2 regions of the Thauera mechernichensis genome follow, and region 1 is predicted to be linked to the other one. Evidence: predicted binding sites of a transcription regulator. Region 1 holds the regulator's gene; the other holds the start of a gene.
The links. The regulator sigma-54, encoded in region 1, starts transcription at its own class of promoters, with help from an activator protein. The targets are predictions, from matches to a motif close to TGGCACGCTTNCTGCTNA.
Positions count from the first base shown of each region.

Region 2: a site for sigma-54 is predicted at 8,008-8,025, ahead of P7F68_RS01765 (PEP-CTERM sorting domain-containing protein). Genes of this name have one in related genera too.

Region 1 covers NZ_JARQZE010000003.1:182,502-192,150, forward strand. The annotation lists gene P7F68_RS05835 (U32 family peptidase) at 1-397, shown strand, start outside; gene ubiT (ubiquinone anaerobic biosynthesis accessory factor UbiT) at 429-965, shown strand; gene thiL (thiamine-phosphate kinase) at 1,047-2,006, shown strand; gene P7F68_RS05850 (phosphatidylglycerophosphatase A family protein) at 2,086-2,568, shown strand; gene pncC (nicotinamide-nucleotide amidase) at 2,573-3,061, shown strand; gene recA (recombinase RecA) at 3,204-4,235, shown strand; gene recX (recombination regulator RecX) at 4,252-4,701, shown strand; gene lptB (LPS export ABC transporter ATP-binding protein) at 4,688-5,410, shown strand; gene P7F68_RS05875 (RNA polymerase factor sigma-54) at 5,433-6,899, shown strand; gene hpf (ribosome hibernation-promoting factor, HPF/YfiA family) at 6,917-7,240, shown strand; gene ptsN (PTS IIA-like nitrogen regulatory protein PtsN) at 7,377-7,862, shown strand; gene hprK (HPr(Ser) kinase/phosphatase) at 7,831-8,766, shown strand; gene P7F68_RS05895 (AsmA family protein) at 8,780-9,649, shown strand, end outside.
Region 2 covers NZ_JARQZE010000001.1:333,992-343,640, forward strand. The annotation lists gene P7F68_RS01730 (AMP-dependent synthetase/ligase) at 1-592, opposite strand, end outside; gene P7F68_RS01735 (diguanylate cyclase domain-containing protein) at 806-2,416, opposite strand; gene P7F68_RS01740 (FUSC family protein) at 2,601-3,680, shown strand; gene P7F68_RS01745 (peptidoglycan -binding protein) at 3,685-4,812, shown strand; gene P7F68_RS01750 (hypothetical protein) at 4,852-5,277, opposite strand; gene P7F68_RS01755 (porin) at 5,286-6,551, opposite strand; gene P7F68_RS01760 (DUF2721 domain-containing protein) at 6,575-6,964, opposite strand; gene P7F68_RS01765 (PEP-CTERM sorting domain-containing protein) at 7,086-7,964, opposite strand; gene icmF (fused isobutyryl-CoA mutase/GTPase IcmF) at 8,220-9,649, opposite strand, start outside.

The DNA of each region.
Region 1 (9,649 bases):
CCTGCCGCTCGCGCATTCGGCGCGCTGCTTCACCGCCCGCCACTTCAACCTGCAGAAGGACACCTGCGAGTTCCGCTGTCTGTCGATCATGGACGGCATCACGCTGCGCACCCGCGAAGGCGAACCCTTCCTGACCCTGAACGGCGTGCAGACCCAGTCGGCACGGGTGCATAACCTGCTCGGCGACCTCGCCGCGGTACGTGGCAACGCCGAAGTCCTGCGCATCAGCCCACAGGGCGCCAACACGCGCGCCATCGTCGAACTGTTCCGCACCACCATCGATGCCCAGAGTTCGCCCGCCGAAGCCCTCGCGGCAAGCCGCGCACTGATGATCGAGGCGCCCTGCAACGGCTTCTGGCACGGCCGCGCCGGTGCCGAACAATACGTCGCGGCCTGAGCCAGCACACCCGCCTCCCCGGAGTACACACATGCCCGCCCTGCCCACCCTGCCGCGCCCGCCCCTGCCTGCCGAACTCCTGCCCGGCAGCCTGCGCCAGCGCATTGCCCAAAGCCTGGCAGACTTCCGCATTCCGGACTTCACGGTGCCAACGGCACTGGCCAGGCTGATCTCGCGCCTGCCGCAGCAGCCGCCGACGCATGCCCTGATCGCAGCGCTCAACCTCGCGCTCGGCCGCATCCTGCCGCGCGACACGCTGGCACCGCTCGGCGGACGCCACCTGCAGATGCGCGTGCTCGATGCCGGACTCACGCTCGATTTCGGCCTCGGCGAGCGCGGCTTCCGCCGCGCTGTTCCAGCTGCGGGACGCAAGCCGGACCTGGTGATCTCCGCCACCACGCGCGACTTCATCGCGCTCGCACTGCGCGAGGAAGATCCCGACACGCTGTTCTTCAGCCGCCGCCTGCGCATGGAAGGCGACACCGACCTCGGCCTGCTGGTCAAGAACACGCTCGACGCGGTGGACTGGGACAGTCTGAAGGCGCGCCTGGGTCTGCGCGCACGCTGAGCCCGGCAACGGCGCGCGCAGCGCACTTGTGCGCTAAGCTTGGCGCCCGCCCGCATGCGGGCAGCCGCCTCACTTCGCGTCATGCCTTCCGAATTCGACCTCATTCAGCGTCACTTCACTCGCGCCACACGGCACACCGCGCTCGCCGTCGGCGATGATGCCGCCTTGCTGCAGCCGCGCACAGGCATGCAGCTCGCCGTATCGACCGACATGCTCGTGTCGGGCACCCATTTTTTCGCCGACACCGACCCCGAAGATCTCGGCTGGAAGACCCTGGCGGTGAACGTCTCCGACATCGCAGCGATGGGCGCGGAACCGCGCTGGGCCTTCCTTGCGCTGTCCCTGCCAGCTGCCGACGAAGCCTGGATCGAGGCTTTCGCGCGCGGCTTCTTCGCCTGTGCCGATGCGCATGGCGTGGACCTCGCCGGTGGCGACACCACACGCGGGCCGCTCACGCTGTCGGTAACCATCATTGGCGAGACGGCCGCCGGCGAGGCCGTCACCCGCGACGGCGGTCGCGCCGGTGACGACCTGTGGGTATCGGGCCAGCCCGGCCTGGCTGCACTCGGGCTCGCCGCCCTGCAAGGGCGGACCAGGCTCGACGCCGACGGCCGGCGCGCCTGCATCGCCGCACTGCAACGCCCACAACCCCGGCTCGCCCTCGGCCGCGCGCTGCGCGGCGTGGCCAGTGCCATGCTGGACGTCTCCGACGGCCTGCTCGGCGATCTTCGCCACATTCTGGAACGCTCGCACACCGGTGCGCTGATCGAAACCGCGGCGCTGCCGCTCGCCCGCCTGCTTGCAACCGGCGCCGACCCGGTCTTGTGCAGACACTGCCTGCTCGCAGGGGGCGACGACTACGAACTGCTTTTCTGCGCCCCCGCTGCGCGACGTGACACCGTACGGGCGCTCGCCACAAAGCTCGAGTTGCCCGTGCACCGCATCGGCAGCCTCACCGCTGATAGCGGCAGCATCCACATGCGCGAAGCCGACGGCACGCTGGCCCCCCTCGCGCCCAACGGCTACGATCACTTTGCCTGATGCACTGCGAACCATTTCGCCCGAATCAATCCCTCCTGGTACGCAGGCACGCGTCGAACAACACAGATCGGATCACGAGATGCGCCCCACTCTTCGCCTGATGATGAGCCACCCCGCCCACTTCATTTCGCTGGGTTTCGGCTCCGGCCTGTCGCCCTGGGCGCCGGGAACCATGGGCACGCTGCTCGCATGGGCGCTTTACCCGCTGATCCGCGTCCCACTGTCCGAGTTCGTCTTCCTTGCCCTGCTCGCAGCCCTGTTCATCGCCGGCGTACTGGCCGCCGAGCGCACGGGGCGCGCACTCGGCGTGCCCGACCACGGCGGTATCGTGTGGGACGAAATGGTCGCCACCTGGCTGGTGCTGGCCTTCACGCCGCCAACCCTGCTCTGGCAGGCGGTCGCGGTGGCCTTGTTCCGCTTCTTCGACATCGTCAAGCCGCCCCCCGTACGCTGGGCCGATCGCAGTTTCAAGGGCGGCTTCGGGGTGATGTTCGACGACCTGGTCGCGGCCGGCTATACCCTGCTCGCACTCGCCATCCTGGTTGCCATCGTCGGCGCGTAAAGCCATGACCGACACCGAACTCGACACCCTCGCCCAACAGGTCGGCCAGGCGCTCGGCGCACGCGGATGGCGGTTGGCGACCGCCGAGTCCTGCACCGGCGGCTGGATCGCAGAGGCCGTTACCGCGATCGGCGGCAGCTCGGCCTGGTTCGACCGCGGCTTCGTCACCTACTCCAACGAAGCCAAGATCGACATGCTGGGCGTATCCGCCCACACCCTCGCAACCCAAGGTGCGGTCAGCGAGGCCACCGTTCGCGAGATGGCCGCCGGGGCACTTGATCGCAGCATCGCCACGGTCGCCGTCGCCGTATCCGGCATTGCCGGCCCCAGCGGCGGCAGCCCGGCCAAGCCCGTGGGCACGGTGTGCATCGGCTGGGCCTTGCGCGCCGGCGAGCAAAGCGCCCTGACCCTGCAATTCGCCGGCGATCGTCGCGCCGTGCGCAGACAGACCGTGATCCGCGCACTGCAGGGCGTACTTGCACTGACGCACTGACGCGAGCCTGCCCCGTCCGCTTCAGCAACTCCGCCGTTTGCTGTATTTCCATACACGTCTTAAACTAGCGGCATCAGGCGCGGCCGTCCGCATGCCTGCAATCTTTGTGCCATAATCCGCCAATCACACAGGACGCACCTCCATGGACGACAACAAGGCCAAGGCCCTCGCCGCCGCGCTCTCCCAGATCGAAAAGCAGTTCGGCAAAGGGTCGATCATGCGCATGGGCGACGGCAACGTCGAACGTGACATCCAGACCGTCTCCACCGGCTCGCTCGGCCTCGACATCGCGCTCGGCCTCGGTGGCCTGCCGCGCGGCCGGGTCGTCGAGATCTACGGCCCGGAATCCTCGGGCAAGACCACGCTGACCCTGCAGGTGATCGCCGAGATGCAGAAGCTGGGCGGCACGGCAGCCTTCATTGACGCCGAGCACGCGCTCGACGTCGGCTACGCGGAGAAGCTTGGCGTCAATATCCAGGACCTGCTTATCTCGCAGCCCGACACCGGCGAGCAGGCGCTCGAGATCGCCGACATGCTGGTGCGCTCCGGCGGCGTGGACGTGGTCGTCGTCGACTCGGTCGCCGCGCTCACCCCCAAGGCCGAGATCGAGGGCGAGATGGGCGACCAGCTCCCCGGCCTGCAGGCGCGCCTGATGTCGCAAGCGCTACGCAAGCTCACCGCCAACATCAAGCGCACCAACACGCTGGTGATCTTCATCAACCAGATCCGCATGAAGATCGGCGTCATGTTCGGTAGCCCGGAGACCACCACGGGCGGCAATGCACTCAAGTTCTATGCCTCCGTGCGCATGGACATCCGCCGCACCGGCACGATCAAGAAGGGCGACGAGGTGGTCGGCTCCGAAACCCGAGTCAAGGTCGTCAAGAACAAGGTCTCGCCCCCCTTCAAGGAAGCCCACTTCGACATCCTCTACGGCGAAGGCATCTCGCGCGAGGGCGAGATCATCGATCTGGGCGTGACACACAAGATCGTCGACAAGTCCGGCGCCTGGTATGCCTACCAGGGCGACAAGATCGGCCAGGGCAAGGACAACTCACGCGAATTCCTGCGTGCGAATCCGACGCTTGCGCGCGAAATCGAAAACAAGGTCCGCGTCGCCGTCGGCCTGCCCGAACTGCCGCCAGCGGCACCGGCAACGGCCACGGAAAGCTGAGCCTAGCCAGGACACCATGGGCGCCCCCAGCCTGCGCGAACGCGCGCTTCGCCATCTTGCCCGCCGCGACCACTCGCGCGCGGAGCTGGCGCGCAAGCTGGCCGCCCACGGCGAGGCCGACGAGGTGCAGGCAGTGATCGAGCGCATGGGCGAGCTCGGCCTGCAGTCCGACAGCCGCTACGCCGAAGCCTACGTGCGCACCCGTGCCAACCGCTTCGGCGGCAGCCGCCTGCGCAGCGAGCTGACGCGGCGCGGGATCGACCGTGAACTGATCGAGGCAACACTCGCCACGGAGTGCGTAGAATCGGAACTGGAGCGTGCCCGCGCAGTGCTGCGCAGCCGCTTCCAGGCGGCCCCGGCGGATGCGCGCGAATGGGCGCGCCAGGCCCGTTTCCTGCAAACCCGCGGCTTTGCACCCGAACTGATCCGCAAGCTGCTGAAAGAACCCCGCGATGAGTCTGCTTAAGGTCTCCAGCCTGCAAAAGCGCTACAAGGCGCGCACCGTGGTCCACGACGTCGGCTTCGAGGTCGGTTCGGGCGAGGTCGTCGGCCTGCTCGGCCCCAACGGCGCCGGCAAGACCACCTGTTTCTACATGATCGTAGGCTTGGTCCGTGCCGACGGCGGCCAGATCAACCTCGACGGCACCGACCTCACCCACCTGCCGATCCACGCCCGTGCGCGTCTGGGCCTGTCCTACCTGCCGCAGGAGATGAGCGTCTTCCGCAAGCTCACCGTGGCCGAAAACATCCGTGCCGTGCTCGAGCTCCAGGGGCTCGATGCGCACCAGGTGAAGACCCGGCTCGACGAACTGCTGCTCGAGCTTGGCATCAACCACCTGCGCGACAACACCGCCGTCTCACTCTCCGGCGGCGAGCGCCGACGTTGCGAGATCGCGCGCGCACTTGCAACCGACCCGCGCCTGATCCTCCTCGACGAACCCTTCGCAGGGGTCGACCCGATCGCGGTCATCGACATCCAGAAGATCATCCGCTTCCTCAAGGAGCGCGGCATCGGCGTGCTGATCACGGACCACAACGTGCGCGAGACGCTCGGCATCTGCGATCGTGCGTACATCATCAGCGAGGGCCGGGTACTGGCAAGCGGCGAACCGGCCGAGATCATCGACAACGAAAGGGTGCGCCAGGTTTACCTGGGCGAGCATTTCCGCCTGTGAATCCGCGCGCGCGTCGACAGCGATGAAACCAAGCCTCCAGCTCAAGCTCTCCCAGCACCTTACCCTGACGCCGCAGCTGCAGCAGTCGATCAAGCTGCTGCAGCTGTCGACCATCGAGCTGAACCAGGAGATCGAGCGCTTCCTGCTCGAGAACCCGATGCTCGAGCGCAGCGACGGCGACGGTGTCGAGTTCGTACCACCGCTACCACCGGGCAGCCCCCCCGAGCACGAGGCCAGACAGCAACAGGCAAACACCCCCGAGGCGCCAGCCAGCGCTGCGGACAGCGAGGCCGGCGACCATGCCGACCATGGCAGCGCCGACGAAGGCATGGACTGGTCCAATGTCGGCAGCGGCGCATCGAGCCGCAGCGAGGACGACGACGACGTCGATTACCAGGAACTGCAGGCGGCTGGCGTCTCCCTGCGTGACCATCTCGACCAGCAGGTGTCGCTGTCGCCGCTGTCAGACCGCGACCGCGCCCTCGTGCGCTTCATCATCGAAGCCTTGGATGACGACGGCTACCTTCACCAGCCGCTCGATGAGCTCCTCGAACTGCTTCCGGACGACGCCGACGTCGATGTCGATGACCTGAACATCGCGCTGCGCCACGTACAGAACCTCGAGCCCGCAGGCATCGGCGCGCGCAGCCCCAGCGAATGCCTGTCGCTGCAGCTCCGTACCCTGCCGGCTTCGGCGACGCGCACGCTCGCGCTCGAGATCGTCGACAAGCACCTCGAGCTGCTCGCCGAGCGCAACTTCGTCAAGCTCAAGAAGCTGACCGGCTGCGACGACGAAGCCCTGCGCGCCGCCCATGCCCTGATCTGCAGCCTCGACCCCCACCCCGGCTCGCGTTACTCGAACGCCGAGACGCGCTACGTACTGCCGGATGTGGTCGTACGCAAGCTGCGCGGGCGGTGGACGGTCAGCCTGAACCAGGAGGCAATGCCGCGTCTGCGCATCAACCGCCTGTATGCCAGCCTGCTGCAGCAGAACCGCGGCCAGGGTGGCGGCCTGAGCGGACAGTTGCAGGAGGCACGCTGGCTGATCAAGAACGTGCAGCAGCGCTTCGACACCATCCTCCGGGTGTCCCAGGCCATCGTTGACCAGCAGAGGCAGTTCTTCGATCATGGGGAGGTGGCAATGCGACCACTCACCCTCCGGGAGATCGCGGACCAACTCGAGCTGCACGAGTCCACCGTGTCGCGCGTGACCACGCAGAAGTACATGGCGAGTCCGCGCGGGGTGTTCGAACTCAAGTATTTCTTCGGTAGTCACGTCGCCACCGACACCGGTGGAGCGGCCTCGTCCACGGCGATTCGCGCGCTGATTCGCCAACTGGTCGACGCCGAGGACAGCAAGAAACCGCTGTCCGACGCCAAGATTGCCGAAGTCCTTGGCCAGCAGGGTATCGTGGTCGCACGGCGCACGATCGCCAAGTATCGCGAATCCCTCAATATCCCGCCGGTCAGCCTGCGCAAATCCATCTGACAAAAACAGGAGTCAACATGAATCTCAACATCACCGGGCGCCACGTCGAAGTCACTCCGGCCATTCGCGACTACGTCACCTCCAAGCTTGATCGCGTCATCCGTCACTTCGACAACGTCACCAGTGTCGCGGTGATCCTCTCGGTCGAGAAGCTCAAGCAGAAGGCCGAGGTCACCCTGCACGTGCGCGGCAAGGACATCTTCGTCGAAAGCGATGATGCCGACCTGTACGCGGCCATCGACGCGATGACCGACAAGCTCGACCGCCAGGTGCAGAAGTACAAGCAGAAACTGGCCGACCACAACCACGAGACGATCAAGCACCAGGCCCCCGAAGCCTGACGCTTTCGTTTCAGCCCCACGTCCGGGGTATGGTTATAATGCGCCCGTTTCCAAGACGCGGCGCCAGCATGCCCCGGGACGGCCGGTCGCACCCTGCGACCGGAATGCCTGCGATATTGCGCGAACCCTCCAGCGAATGAGCCTGATATCCCAACTCCTGCCACTGTCCAATGTGGTGGTCGACCTCGACGCGAGCAGCAAGAAGCGCGTCTTCGAGCAGGCGGGCCTGCTGTTCGAAAACAATCAGGGCATCGGGCGCAGCACCGTGTTCGACAGCCTGTTCGCGAGGGAGCGCCTCGGCTCCACTGGCCTCGGCCAGGGCATTGCGATTCCGCACGGGCGCATCAAGGGTCTCAAGGAGGCGGCAGGTGCGTTCCTGCGCCTTGCGAGCCCGGTGCAGTTCGACTCGCCCGATGGCCGCCCGGTGAACATGTTGTTCGTGCTGCTGGTCCCCGAGCAAGCCAACGAGACCCACCTGCAACTGCTCTCCGAGCTGGCTCAGATGTTCAGCGACCGCGGCTTCCGCGAAGCGCTGCAAGCCGCGCCGGATGCGGACCATATCCACCAGATGTTCATGAACTGGGGCGCCGATGCGGCAGACCAGCGTCGCGCGGCTGTATGAGGCGCATCGCGACAACCTGCAGCTGAACCACATCAGCGGCAACCTCGGCGCGAGCCTCGCGGTCGCCGAGGACCGCATGTGGCCGGCCGATCTCGTCGGCCACCTCAACCTCATCCACCCCACACGGCTGCAGGTCATGGGCGCGGCGGAGCTCGAATGGGCGCGCCGCCAGTCAAACGACAAGGTTGCTCACCACCTCAACGAGATCTGCTCCGCGCACCCGCCAGCCCTGATCGTCGCCGACGGCTGCGAAGTTCCCAATATCGTGCATGGGGTTTGCGTGGCACACGACGTCGCACTGTTCAGCGCAGCCCACCCATCGGCAAGCGTGATCGACCAGTTGCGGCTCTACCTGTCGCGCGAGCTGGCGGAGAAGACCTCGCTGCACGGCGTGTTCATGGATGTGCTCGGACTGGGCGTACTGATCACCGGCGACTCGGGTGCAGGCAAATCGGAGCTCGCGCTGGAGCTCATTTCCCGCGGTCACGGCCTGGTGGCCGATGACGTCGTCGAACTGTCGCGCATCGCTCCCACCGTACTCGAGGGGCGCAGCCCCGAGATGCTGCAGGACTTCATCGAAGTGCGCGGCCTGGGCATTCTCAACATCCGCACCATCTTCGGTGAAACGGCGTGCCGCCGGAAGATGCGCCTGCGCCTGATCTGCCACCTCGAGCGCCGCCAGCCGGGCCCCGGCGATCCCAGCCGCCTGCCCTTGCAGCAAGAGGTCCAGGACATCCTGGGCGTTGCAATTGCACGCGTCGTGCTGCCGGTTGCGGCCGGCCGTAACCTGGCCGTTCTGCTCGAGGCGGCGGTGCGCTCGACCATCCTGCAATTGCGTGGCATCGATTCGACCCAGGACTTCATCGAACGCCAGACGCGGGCGATGACGCCGCCGGAAGACTGATGCAGGCGGCGCGATGAGAACGCCGATACGCTATCTGCTGATCACGATCGGCATCCTCATCGCGCTCGTCGCTGCACTTGCAGCCTGGATCGCACTGCGCTTCGACGCCAACGACCACCGCGAGCGCATCACCGCCGAGTTCATGCGCCACACCGGTCGGTCGCTGCAGATCGATGGCACGCTGAATCTCTCGTTCTATCCATGGCTGGGCATCGAGGCAAGGGATGCCGTCCTTGCCGATGCGCCAGGTTTCGGCGACGCCCCCTTTGCCCGCATTGCCAGGCTGCAGGCCCGCGCACGCCTGTTGCCGCTGCTGCGCGGCGAACTCGACATCGACCGCATCGCCATCGACGGCCTCGCCCTCAAGTTGGTGCGTGCGGCCGACGGGCGTACGAACTGGTCGACGGCGGACGCGGACACTGCGGGGAGCGCGCCAGCCGCAGCGCCCCGGGGCGACACCGCGACGACGGCCGGCGCACTCGCACTCGCGATTGGGGGCATCGACATCCAGGGGGCGAGCGTGTCGTGGACCGATCTCCGCGACAACACCCAGCTGCAACTCACCAAACTCCAGCTTCAGGCAAGCGAGATCAGGCCGGGAGCCCCCTTCCCGCTGCAATCCAGCTTCACGCTGGGCAGCAGCGGGATGAGCGCGACCATGGACATCGCAATCGACTCGCGTGTCCGCATCAGCATCCAGGACGAGGTGGTCGAGCTATCGGACCTGTCGGTGCGCTTCGGCCGTAGCGACGGCATTCGGCCCCGGGGGCAGATCGAAGCGGCGCTGCGCGCAGACGCCGACTCGATCGTGTTCGAACGGCTGCATGCCATCGTCGACGACACCCGGATCGAAGGCCGCGTTGCCGTCACCGAGCCCACGCGC
Region 2 (9,649 bases), on a different contig from region 1:
TGTCGTCGGACGCCCCCTTGTCGATCTCCCCGTTCAGGAAGTCCGACTGGTTGCGGTCGTGGATACGCCCCATTTCCTGCAGCTCATCCAGGCCCATCAGCAGGGTCTGGGTGTAGTGGCGCATGCCGCGCGCATCGTCATAGATCACATGCTCGAGCAGCGGCGCCTCGGGCTGGATCTCGAGCATCTTGTCGACCTGCTCCTGATCCTCGACGATGGCGAACTTGATCTCGGCGTCCTGCAGCACGTAGACCATCTCCTGCGCCACCGCATCCTGGTACATCATCACCGGGATGCCGCCCAGGCACTGGCAGGCCGCAACCGACCAGTACAGACGCGGACGGTTATCGCCAACGATGGCGAGACGGTCGCCACGCTTGAAACCGAGCTGCGCCAGACCGCAGGCGATCGCCCGCACATTCTCGGCCACCTGCGCCCAACTATAGGTCTGCCAGATTCCGTAGGCCTTCTCGCGCATCGCCGGCTGCTGCGGCCGAGCCTTCGCGTGATGCATCAGGTAGCGCGGAAACGTATCCAGCCCACCTGTCGCACCCTGCCCGTGGATATCGGAGCTGCCATTGCCTGCGTCCATTCCACACTCCTCCTTCGGTTTTTGTCCTGTCTGATCCGGCCGCGGGCACCTTGTTATGGTGTATTGCCCGCGGGGCGCGAAGCCGCACCCGTGTCAGTTCAGGATGGAGTGTGACAAGCCACCTTTGCGCAACTGTTTGTGGAATGTACTGAATTGTTGCAGTCGGCCGCCGCCGTGTACAAGCGCCGGCCGCGGCGCCGCGGCCAGTGCTGCTCAGCCCGGCAAGGCCAGGCGGTACTGTGACTTGCCGGCGCGCTTGGCTTCGTACATCGCCCCGTCGGCGCGGCGCAGCAGTTCGCCGATCTGCGCCGGCGGGCAGTGCGTGAAGGCCACCCCGACGCTGACCCCGATCGTCACCCGCGAGACCCCATCGAGCGCGAAGGGCTGGCCCAGCGCCTCCACCAGCTTGCTGGCGATCAGCCGCGCGGTCGAGATCGCATCGAGCCGCGTCAGCAGCACCACGAACTCGTCGCCGCCCAGGCGCGCCACCACATCGGTCCTGCGCACCACCGCCTCCACGCGTCGCGCCACCAGGGCCAGCAAGGCATCGCCGGCGTGGTGGCCGTGCTCGTCGTTGACCGCCTTGAAGCCATCGAGGTCCAGCATCAGCAGGGCAAGGCCGGAGCAATCCTCCTGCCGCGTCACCAGCTCGCCATAGGCCTTGTCGACGCCGCGGCGATTGAGCAACCCGGTCAGCACGTCGCGCTCGGCCTGGGCCTGGGCCAGCGCCTCGGCCCGCCTGCGCTCGGTAACATCGTTCATGATCCCCTGCAGCATGCCGGCCCGGCCCTCGAGCGGATGCAGGACCACATTCACCCAGCGCACACCGCCCAGCGCAACACGGCACTCGAAGTCGCCGCCCTGCACCGGCTCGCCGAGCGCAATCTGGCGCCGCATCTCATCGAAGCGCCGCTCCGGGTCGGCCAGCTGGTCGCCCAGCAGATAGCACTCGGCATGGTCGTCATGGAGCGGCAGGTCGAACATGCGTGCAAGCCACGGATTCCAGTCCGACAGACGGCCATCGGCATCGAGCGTAAACAGACCGGTCTCGGCGTTCTCGAAGATCAGGTGCCACTTGTGCTCCGCCGCCTCATGCAGCGCGCGCGTACGGCGCTCGCTGGCGATCATCGCGCCCATGCGCTCGATCAAGGCATTGATGTCGCCCGCCAGGCGGCCGATCTCATCTCGCCCATGCCCCGTCGGTGTCACCAGACAGGCGCCATGCTCGGCGTCGAGCCGGTGCAGGTCGTCCGACAAGGTACGGATCGGCCGCGTGACGTGGCGGCTCACCACCCAGGCCACACCGCAGGTGATCACGACGACCATGCCCGCCAGCAGCAGGGCGATGAAACGCGAATAGGCACGTGCATCGGCACGCATCGCCGCGTGCTCGGGATGCACCCGCAGCACGCCGACGAGCTCGGCCTCATCAAAGGGCGAGCGCAGCGGCCGGCTCAGCCCGGGCTCGGCCGCCGGCACCTCGCCCCCGGCGGCGGCAAGCTCGCCAGCCTCGCCCTCGATCGCCGCACGAGCGATGCTGCGATTGTGCAAGAGCCCGCTGACCACCTCGCGCGCCAAGTGTTCGTCATGTGCAAAGGCCGCCACGCTGGCCGCGCGCTCCACGGTCAGGAGCTGCTCGCCCAGCTTCGCGTCCAGTCGCGCACGCTCCTCGTTCTCCACCAGGAGTGCGCCGGCCGCACCGACGAGCACGCCGACCAGGGCCCCCAGGACGAGGATCAGCACCGTGGCCCGCGAGGCGATGCTGCGCCGCCAGCCCACGGACTGGAACGGCACACTCGAACCTGAGTTATTTGGCGTTTTCATCAAAATGAAGCCATAACGGCAAACTTAATGATCATTGTCCTGCCGCTCGCGACAGACGAAAATGACCCATGTCACAAGCGGGCACGCAAACCTCAAATTCTGCAGGATTCGCGCTAGACTCACCCGCACCCGATTACCCGAACCGGGCGCCTGCGCGGCGCCCTGCATCCAGGAAAAGCCCTCGATGGAACGCAAGGCCTTCACCAAACCCGTCCATGTCACGACCTGGATGGGCATCTTTCTCGCCCTCGTCGCCGCGCTGGCCGCCGTGCTCGTGCCCCAGCTCAAGCACGCCTTCGTCGCCAACGCCGCCTTCAACGGCGTCATCCTGTTCGTGCTCGCGGTCGGCATCGCGGTCAACCTGCGCCAGGTCTGGCGCCTGCAGCGCGAGGTGCTGTGGATCGAGGACTTCCAGCACGGCGAGGCCGGCCCCGCGCCGGGCGGCCTCAAGCCGGTGCTGCTCGCCCCCATGGCGCGCCTGCTGTCGACCCGCAAGCGCGGCCAGTTCCACCTGTCGCCCACCTCCACCCGCTCCATCCTCGACAGCGTGCAGATCCGCCTCGAGGAACAACGCGACCTGTCGCGCTACCTCATCGGCCTGCTCATCTTCCTCGGCCTGCTCGGCACCTTCTGGGGCCTGCTCGTCACCATCCGCTCGATCGGCGAGATCATCGGCAACATGAGCGTCGGCACCGACCCGGTCGCCATGTTCGAAGCCCTCAAGACCAAGCTCGACGAACCCCTGGGCGGCATGGCGACAAGCTTCTCGACCTCGCTGTTCGGCCTCGCCGGCTCGCTCGTCGTCGGCTTCCTCGACCTGCAGTCCGGCCACGCCCAGAACCGCTTCTACAACGAGCTCGAGGAATGGCTGTCGCACATGACCAAGCTGCCCTCCGGCGTCGGCGCCGAAGGCGAAGGCAACGTGCCCGCCTACGTGCAGGCCTTGCTCGAACAGACCGCCGAGAGCATCGAACGCATGCAGCGCTCGGCGGCGGAGTCCGAACGCGAGCGCCGCGCCACGGCCGAGCACCTGGGCGAGCTCAACAACCAGCTCACCCGCCTCGCCGACCTCATCACCCGCGAATCGCGCGACCTCTCCAACCTGTCGGCCAGCCAGGACGACCTGCGCGCGCTGATCCGCCAGGTGGCCCAGCAACCGGCGCAGGGCGCGCAGTTCTCCGAAGATCTGCGCGCCGAGCTGCGCCTGCTGTCGCGCACCATCGGCGCCGCCCTCGGCGGCCAGGGCGGCAACCGGGCGGAATGACGACATGGCCTTGCTGACCCGCCGCCGCCGGCCGATGGACTTCTGGCCCGGCTTCGTAGATGCCCTCGCCTCGCTGCTGATGGTGATGGTGTTCGTGATCCTGATCTTCGTGATCGGCCAGTTCGTGCTCGCCGACGCCGTCAGCGGCCGCGACCGCGCGCTCGAACGCCTCAACGCAGAACTCGCCACCCTTGCCCAGACCTTGAGCCTGGAGCAATCGGCGCGCGCGCGCGCCGATCTCAAGGTAGGCGAGCTCAGCGCCTCGCTCGCCAGCACCGAAGCCGAGCGCGAAGCCCTGTCCACCGAGCTGTTCGCCGCGCGCGACGAGCTTCATGCGGCCCAGGACGACGCCAAGGCCCAGCGCGAGGAGGCCGCCCGCCTCAGCACCGACATTGCCGCCCTGCAGCGTCTCAAGGCCGAGCTCGAAGCCGAGGCCGCACGCCTTGCCAGCGCGCTCGACACTTCCGAGCGCGGCCTCAAGGAACAGCAGGAGATGTCCGCCGCCGCGATCGCCCAGGTCGAACTGCTCAACCGCCAGCTTGTCGCCGTGCGCGAGCAGCTCGAACAGCTCAATGCCGCACTCGCCTCGGCCGAGGCCGCCACTCGCGACAAGGATCTCAAGATCGAGGAACTCGGCCGCGAGCTCAACCTGGCCCTGGCTGCACGCGTGCAGGAACTGGCACGCTACCGCTCGGAGTTCTTCGGCCGCCTGCAGGCCGTGCTCGGCAGCCGCAAGGACATCCAGATCGTCGGCGACCGTTTCGTGTTCTCCAGCGAGGTGCTGTTCCCCAGCGCCTCCGACGAGGTCAGCGCCGACGGCATGATCCAGCTCACCCGCCTGGCCGAAACGCTCAAGACCCTCGCCAGCGAGATTCCCACCGACCTGCCCTGGGTGTTGCAGGTCGACGGCCACACCGACCGTCGTCCGATCGCCACTGCCCGCTTCCCGTCGAACTGGGAGCTGTCCACCGCGCGTGCGCTCGCCATCGTGAAGTTCCTGCGCAGCCAGGGCATTCCACCGGAACGCCTGGCCGCCACCGGCTACGGCGAGTTCCACCCGCTCGACGCCCGCAGCACCGACGAAGCCTACGCCCGCAACCGCCGCATCGAGCTCAAGCTCACCAGCCGCTGAACCTGCACCGACGGGCAAGGGGCCACGCCCCCTTGCCCGTCACGGCAGCGGCAGGCGGAACACCACCCTGACGCGCTCATCGATATCGGCGCTCGCCACCGCGGCGAGCGCATGCGGCTCAGCGGCCACACGGTCGACCGCGGCCGCCCCATCCTCGAGCAGTTGCGGCGGCTGGGTACGGCCGGAAAAGCGCAGCCGAGCCCAATAGGCATCGACCTCGGCGATCTCCTGGCGCACCAGCTGGCGGTAGAAAGGCGCGCGATACGCATCCACCTCGTAGATCGTGGCACGCTCGCCAAAAGGCAGCGCCCGCGTGCGCCCGAGAAAGAGGTGCACGACCTGGGTACGCTCGAGCGCCACCACCCCGCTCGCCGGATGTGCGATCACGACCAGTTCGTCCGCGAGCACCGCCCCGGCCAGGGCAAGCGATCCGAACAGCATGGACACAAGACGCCGCGTGATCATGCCGGCGCTCAAAAGACGAAATCCAGCGCGGCGGTAAACACGCTCACGCCGCGCGGCCCGACGCTGGTACCGCTGCCATCGAGCAGCATCGACGAGCGTTTGGCCTCGATGCGGTCAAGCTGCAGCTTCAGTGCCGCATTCGGCATCAGGTCGTAGCGCACGCCCACGCCCCAGGAGTACTGGTCGCTGGCGATCAGTCCGGTGGCCCGCCCATACCCATCGCGGACCAGCAAGAGCTCGGCACGGTCCACAGGCAGGTCGAGCGGCCGCGCCTGCGGCGTGAGCTTGCCTCGTGAAGTCGTGACGAATGGCTTCCACGAGCCCGCCCGATAAGCCAGCATCGCGCCCAGTCCCTGGCCCTTGAAGCCAGGAAAGCGATTCATCCGCACATCCACACCGATCAACTGGGCCGACCATGGGCCCTGCCGCCAGTTCAGTGCAAGCCCCAGGTACTTCAGGTCGCTATTGCCGCCCTCCATCTCCGCGGCGCGCTGACGCGCCTGCGCCGCAACCTCAGGTGACAGTGCAGGTGCGACCTCACGCAGCGCTCCGGCCAGGGGCGCAAGCAAGCCATCATCGGGGGTACGCACCTGGCCCCAAGCGAGCCGCACCCCCAGCGCGCTGGACTCCCACTGCAGCGTCGCCCCAAGGGTGCTCGAGCCTTCGCGCTGGAACAGGTGCGCCCCCCGATAGTCCTCGCCACGCGTCCGTCCACCGTATAGCTTCAGGCTCAGTTCGCCCTCGCCCACCAGGGTGCTGGCGCGCAGATCCACGCCATCGAAGTGGTCGAAGGTGAATTGCCCGTACAGGTCGGTATAAGGGCGCACCGTGGTGTAGGCATAGCCGACATGGGGCGAGTCGCCATCCATATAGATGTCCACCCCAAGTCGGCCGGCGCGCAACTCCAGGGCGGGTGTCGGCGAATACTTGACGAAGCCCCAGCTCAGGCGCGGCGCCCACTCCCCTTTGCCGTCCTTGCGCACCACGACCTGCGCCATCGATGACCAGCGTGCGTCGACCTGTACATCGGCCTGCACCCCCAGCACGGAATCGATCCCGGTCTCGAGCCGTCCGGCCTGCGCACCCTCGCGCTGGTCTGCGCGGGCGCGGAACTGGGTGTCCTGCGCATCGTGATAGCTCGCTGCCAGGGTGCCAAAGCCGCTGAAGCGCAAGCCCGTTCCGGCTCCTGTCGCGCCCTCCTGTGCGGCCGGGCTCGCCGCCCCCCAGCACAACAGGCCCGCCGCCACCCAGGCCCGCGCCCCGCGTCCGCGCATGAATGCTCCGCGCTCGAGCCCCCTCATTTGCCCGCCGCCTCCAGATCCTTCACCACCACCGACAAGGCCTCGGTCGAGATCAGCACTTCGACGAGCGAGAGCACCAGCGATAGCGCCAGGGTAAGGATGCTGGCGCCGAACAGCAGCTTGCCCGGCACCTGCGCGTCGAGGAACAGCGCGAACATCGACAATGCACACAGCAAGAAGCTGAACACGCCGAAACCCTGCATGTACTGGGTCAGCGCAATGCGGCGCTTGAGCCCTGGCAACTGGCGCTGCACCAATTCCGCCCCGCGGTCGGCCGAGGCACCGAGCTGGCGCACGACCTGGGCAAGCGTCAGAAAACGGTTGGTATAGGCCAGCAGGAGCAGCGAAATGGCAGGAAACAGCAAGGCGGGTGTCGTGAGGTTCATGCTTGGTCTGGTAAACGTGACTGCGACAGGGATCCAAGCCCCATTCTAGCCCTCGCACACGCCCCAAAAGCAGATCGCCGCGGCATTGCTGCCGCGGCGATCTGCCTTGATGCAATTGGGATCAGCGCATGCGCCGACGGTTCACCGCGCCCAGAGCGAACAGCGCCATGCCCATCAGCAACAGGGTGGGGGGTGCAGGCACCGGAGTCGGTTCGTCGCCGCAACCGCTCGTGCAACCGCCCGCGTAGGCTTCGGTCACGATGGTCACATAACGCCCCTGGAAGCTCCCGGAGTCGTTGATCGACAGATAGCCCGTCGGCACCGAGGTGAAGCCGCTGTGCGACGACGTGCCCCAGTTGCTCAGGCCCGCGGTGGTCAGGCCTTCATTGACCGGGAAGCCGGCCGTCGCCGCCGGGATGACCACCGATTCTTCCTGGAAGTACGCCGTCGTACCGGCCAGTTCGGCCGCCAGGAAGGAGTTGGCGTTCGACCACCACTGGCTGCCCGAGCCGGCCCAGCCGTCGGCCAGCGACACGATGCCCAGACCGGTGCCGCTGCCGGCCCAGTTGACCGCATTGATCAGGAAGCCGCGCGGGCCGTCATCAACTGCGCCCGGGCCGTTGATGTAGTGCCAGTCGGCATCCTGGCCCGACAGGAAGGTGCGCGTGCCGCGCGCCGCCTCGATCTCGGACTTGGCGCCAAGCAGGCGGGTGGCATCGAAGCCCATCCCGAAAGTCTGGCTGGAGCCGATGACCAGCACGTCATACGCGCTGAAGGTGGGCGTGGGGTCGGACGAGTTCCACAGGGTGAAATTCCAGCTCAGGCTGCCATCACCGGCCGGGTCGTAGCTTGCGGCACCCGCGGCCAGATTGGTCATCTGCGTGTTGTAGGCCGAACCCTGGCCGTACCACAGGACGTTGATGGAGGCCGAATGCGCGATGGGCGCAACGCCGATTGCAGCGACGCAGGCCGCGGCGGAAAGAAGATGCTTCAGGGACATGATAGGACCTCATGGGCGTGTTCAAGGAGCTGCTGCACCCCTCCAAGCAAGCCGCATGCCAACACCACAAGCCACTGTTTTATTGCGACTTCCTTACCAGCACCAGGACTGCCTGTAAAAAGAGCCGACACCTTGCCCCCCGGCGGCAGCGCTACCGGCCCCACTCCGACCCCACTCCGGCTCATCCTGCCGGCGCAAAAAAAACGGCGCCGAAGCGCCGGATCCCACAAAGGGAGAGGGAGGGAGCGGGTTGCCTTACATGCTGCGGCGGTACTGGCCGCCGACCTTGTAGAGGGCATCGGTGATCTGGCCCAGCGAGCAGTAGCGCACCGCGTCGACCAGCACCTCGAACACGTTGGTGTTGGCGATCACGGCCTGCTGCAGCTTGGCCTGCCACTTCGGCGCCTCGGCCTTGTTGCGGGCATGGAAGTCGGCCAGACGCTTCAACTGGCCCTGCTTTTCTTCCTCGGTCGAGCGCGCGAGCTCGATCTCCTGCTGGGCCTGACCCTTCGGGTTGAGGAAGGTGTTCACGCCGATGATCGGGTAGGAGCCGTCGTGCTTCTTGTGCTCGTAATAGAGCGACTCCTCCTGGATCTTGCCGCGCTGGTAGCCGGTCTCCATCGCGCCCAGCACGCCGCCGCGGCTGGCGATGGCCTCGAACTCCTTGAGCACCGCCTCCTCGACGAGGTCGGTGAGCTCGTCGATGATGAAGGCGCCCTGGTTCGGGTTCTCGTTCTTGGCCAGGCCCCACTCGCGGTTGATGATGAGCTGGATCGCCATCGCGCGGCGCACGGACTCTTCGGTCGGCGTGGTGATCGCCTCGTCGTAGGCGTTGGTGTGCAGCGAGTTGCAGTTGTCGTAGATCGCGATCAGCGCCTGCAGCGTGGTACGGATGTCGTTGAAGTCCATTTCCTGCGCGTGCAGCGAGCGGCCCGAGGTCTGCACGTGGTACTTCAGCTTCTGGCTGCGCTCATTGGCGCCGTACTTGTTCTTCATCGCCACCGCCCAGATGCGGCGGGCGACGCGGCCGATCACCGAGTATTCCGGGTCCATGCCGTTGCTGAAGAAGAAGGACAGGTTGGGCGCGAAGTCGTCGATGTGCATGCCGCGCGCGAGGTACGACTCCACGTAGGTGAAGCCGTTCGACAGCGTGAAGGCGAGCTGGCTGATCGGGTTCGCGCCGGCCTCGGCGATGTGGTAGCCCGAGATCGACACCGAATAGAAGTTCTGCACCTTGTTATGGACGAAGTACTCCTGGATGTCGCCCATCATCTTGAGCGCGAACTCGGTACTGAAGATGCAGGTGTTCTGGCCCTGGTCTTCCTTCAGGATGTCGGCCTGCACGGTGCCGCGCACGGTCGACAGCGTCCAGGCCTTGATCTTGGCGTACTCGTCCTCGGTCGGGTCGCGGCCGTTGTCGGCCTTGAACTTGGCGACCTGCTGGTCGAGCGCGGTATTGAAGAAGAAAGCCAGAATGATCGGCGCCGGGCCGTTGATCGTCATCGACACCGAGGTCGTCGGCGCGCACAGGTCGAAGCCGTCGTACAGCACCTTCATGTCGTCGAGCGTGGCGATGGACACGCCCGAGTTGCCGATCTTGCCGTAGATGTCCGGACGCGGGTCGGGGTCGCAGCCGTACAGCGTCACCGAGTCGAAGGCGGTCGACAGGCGGTGCGCCGGCATGC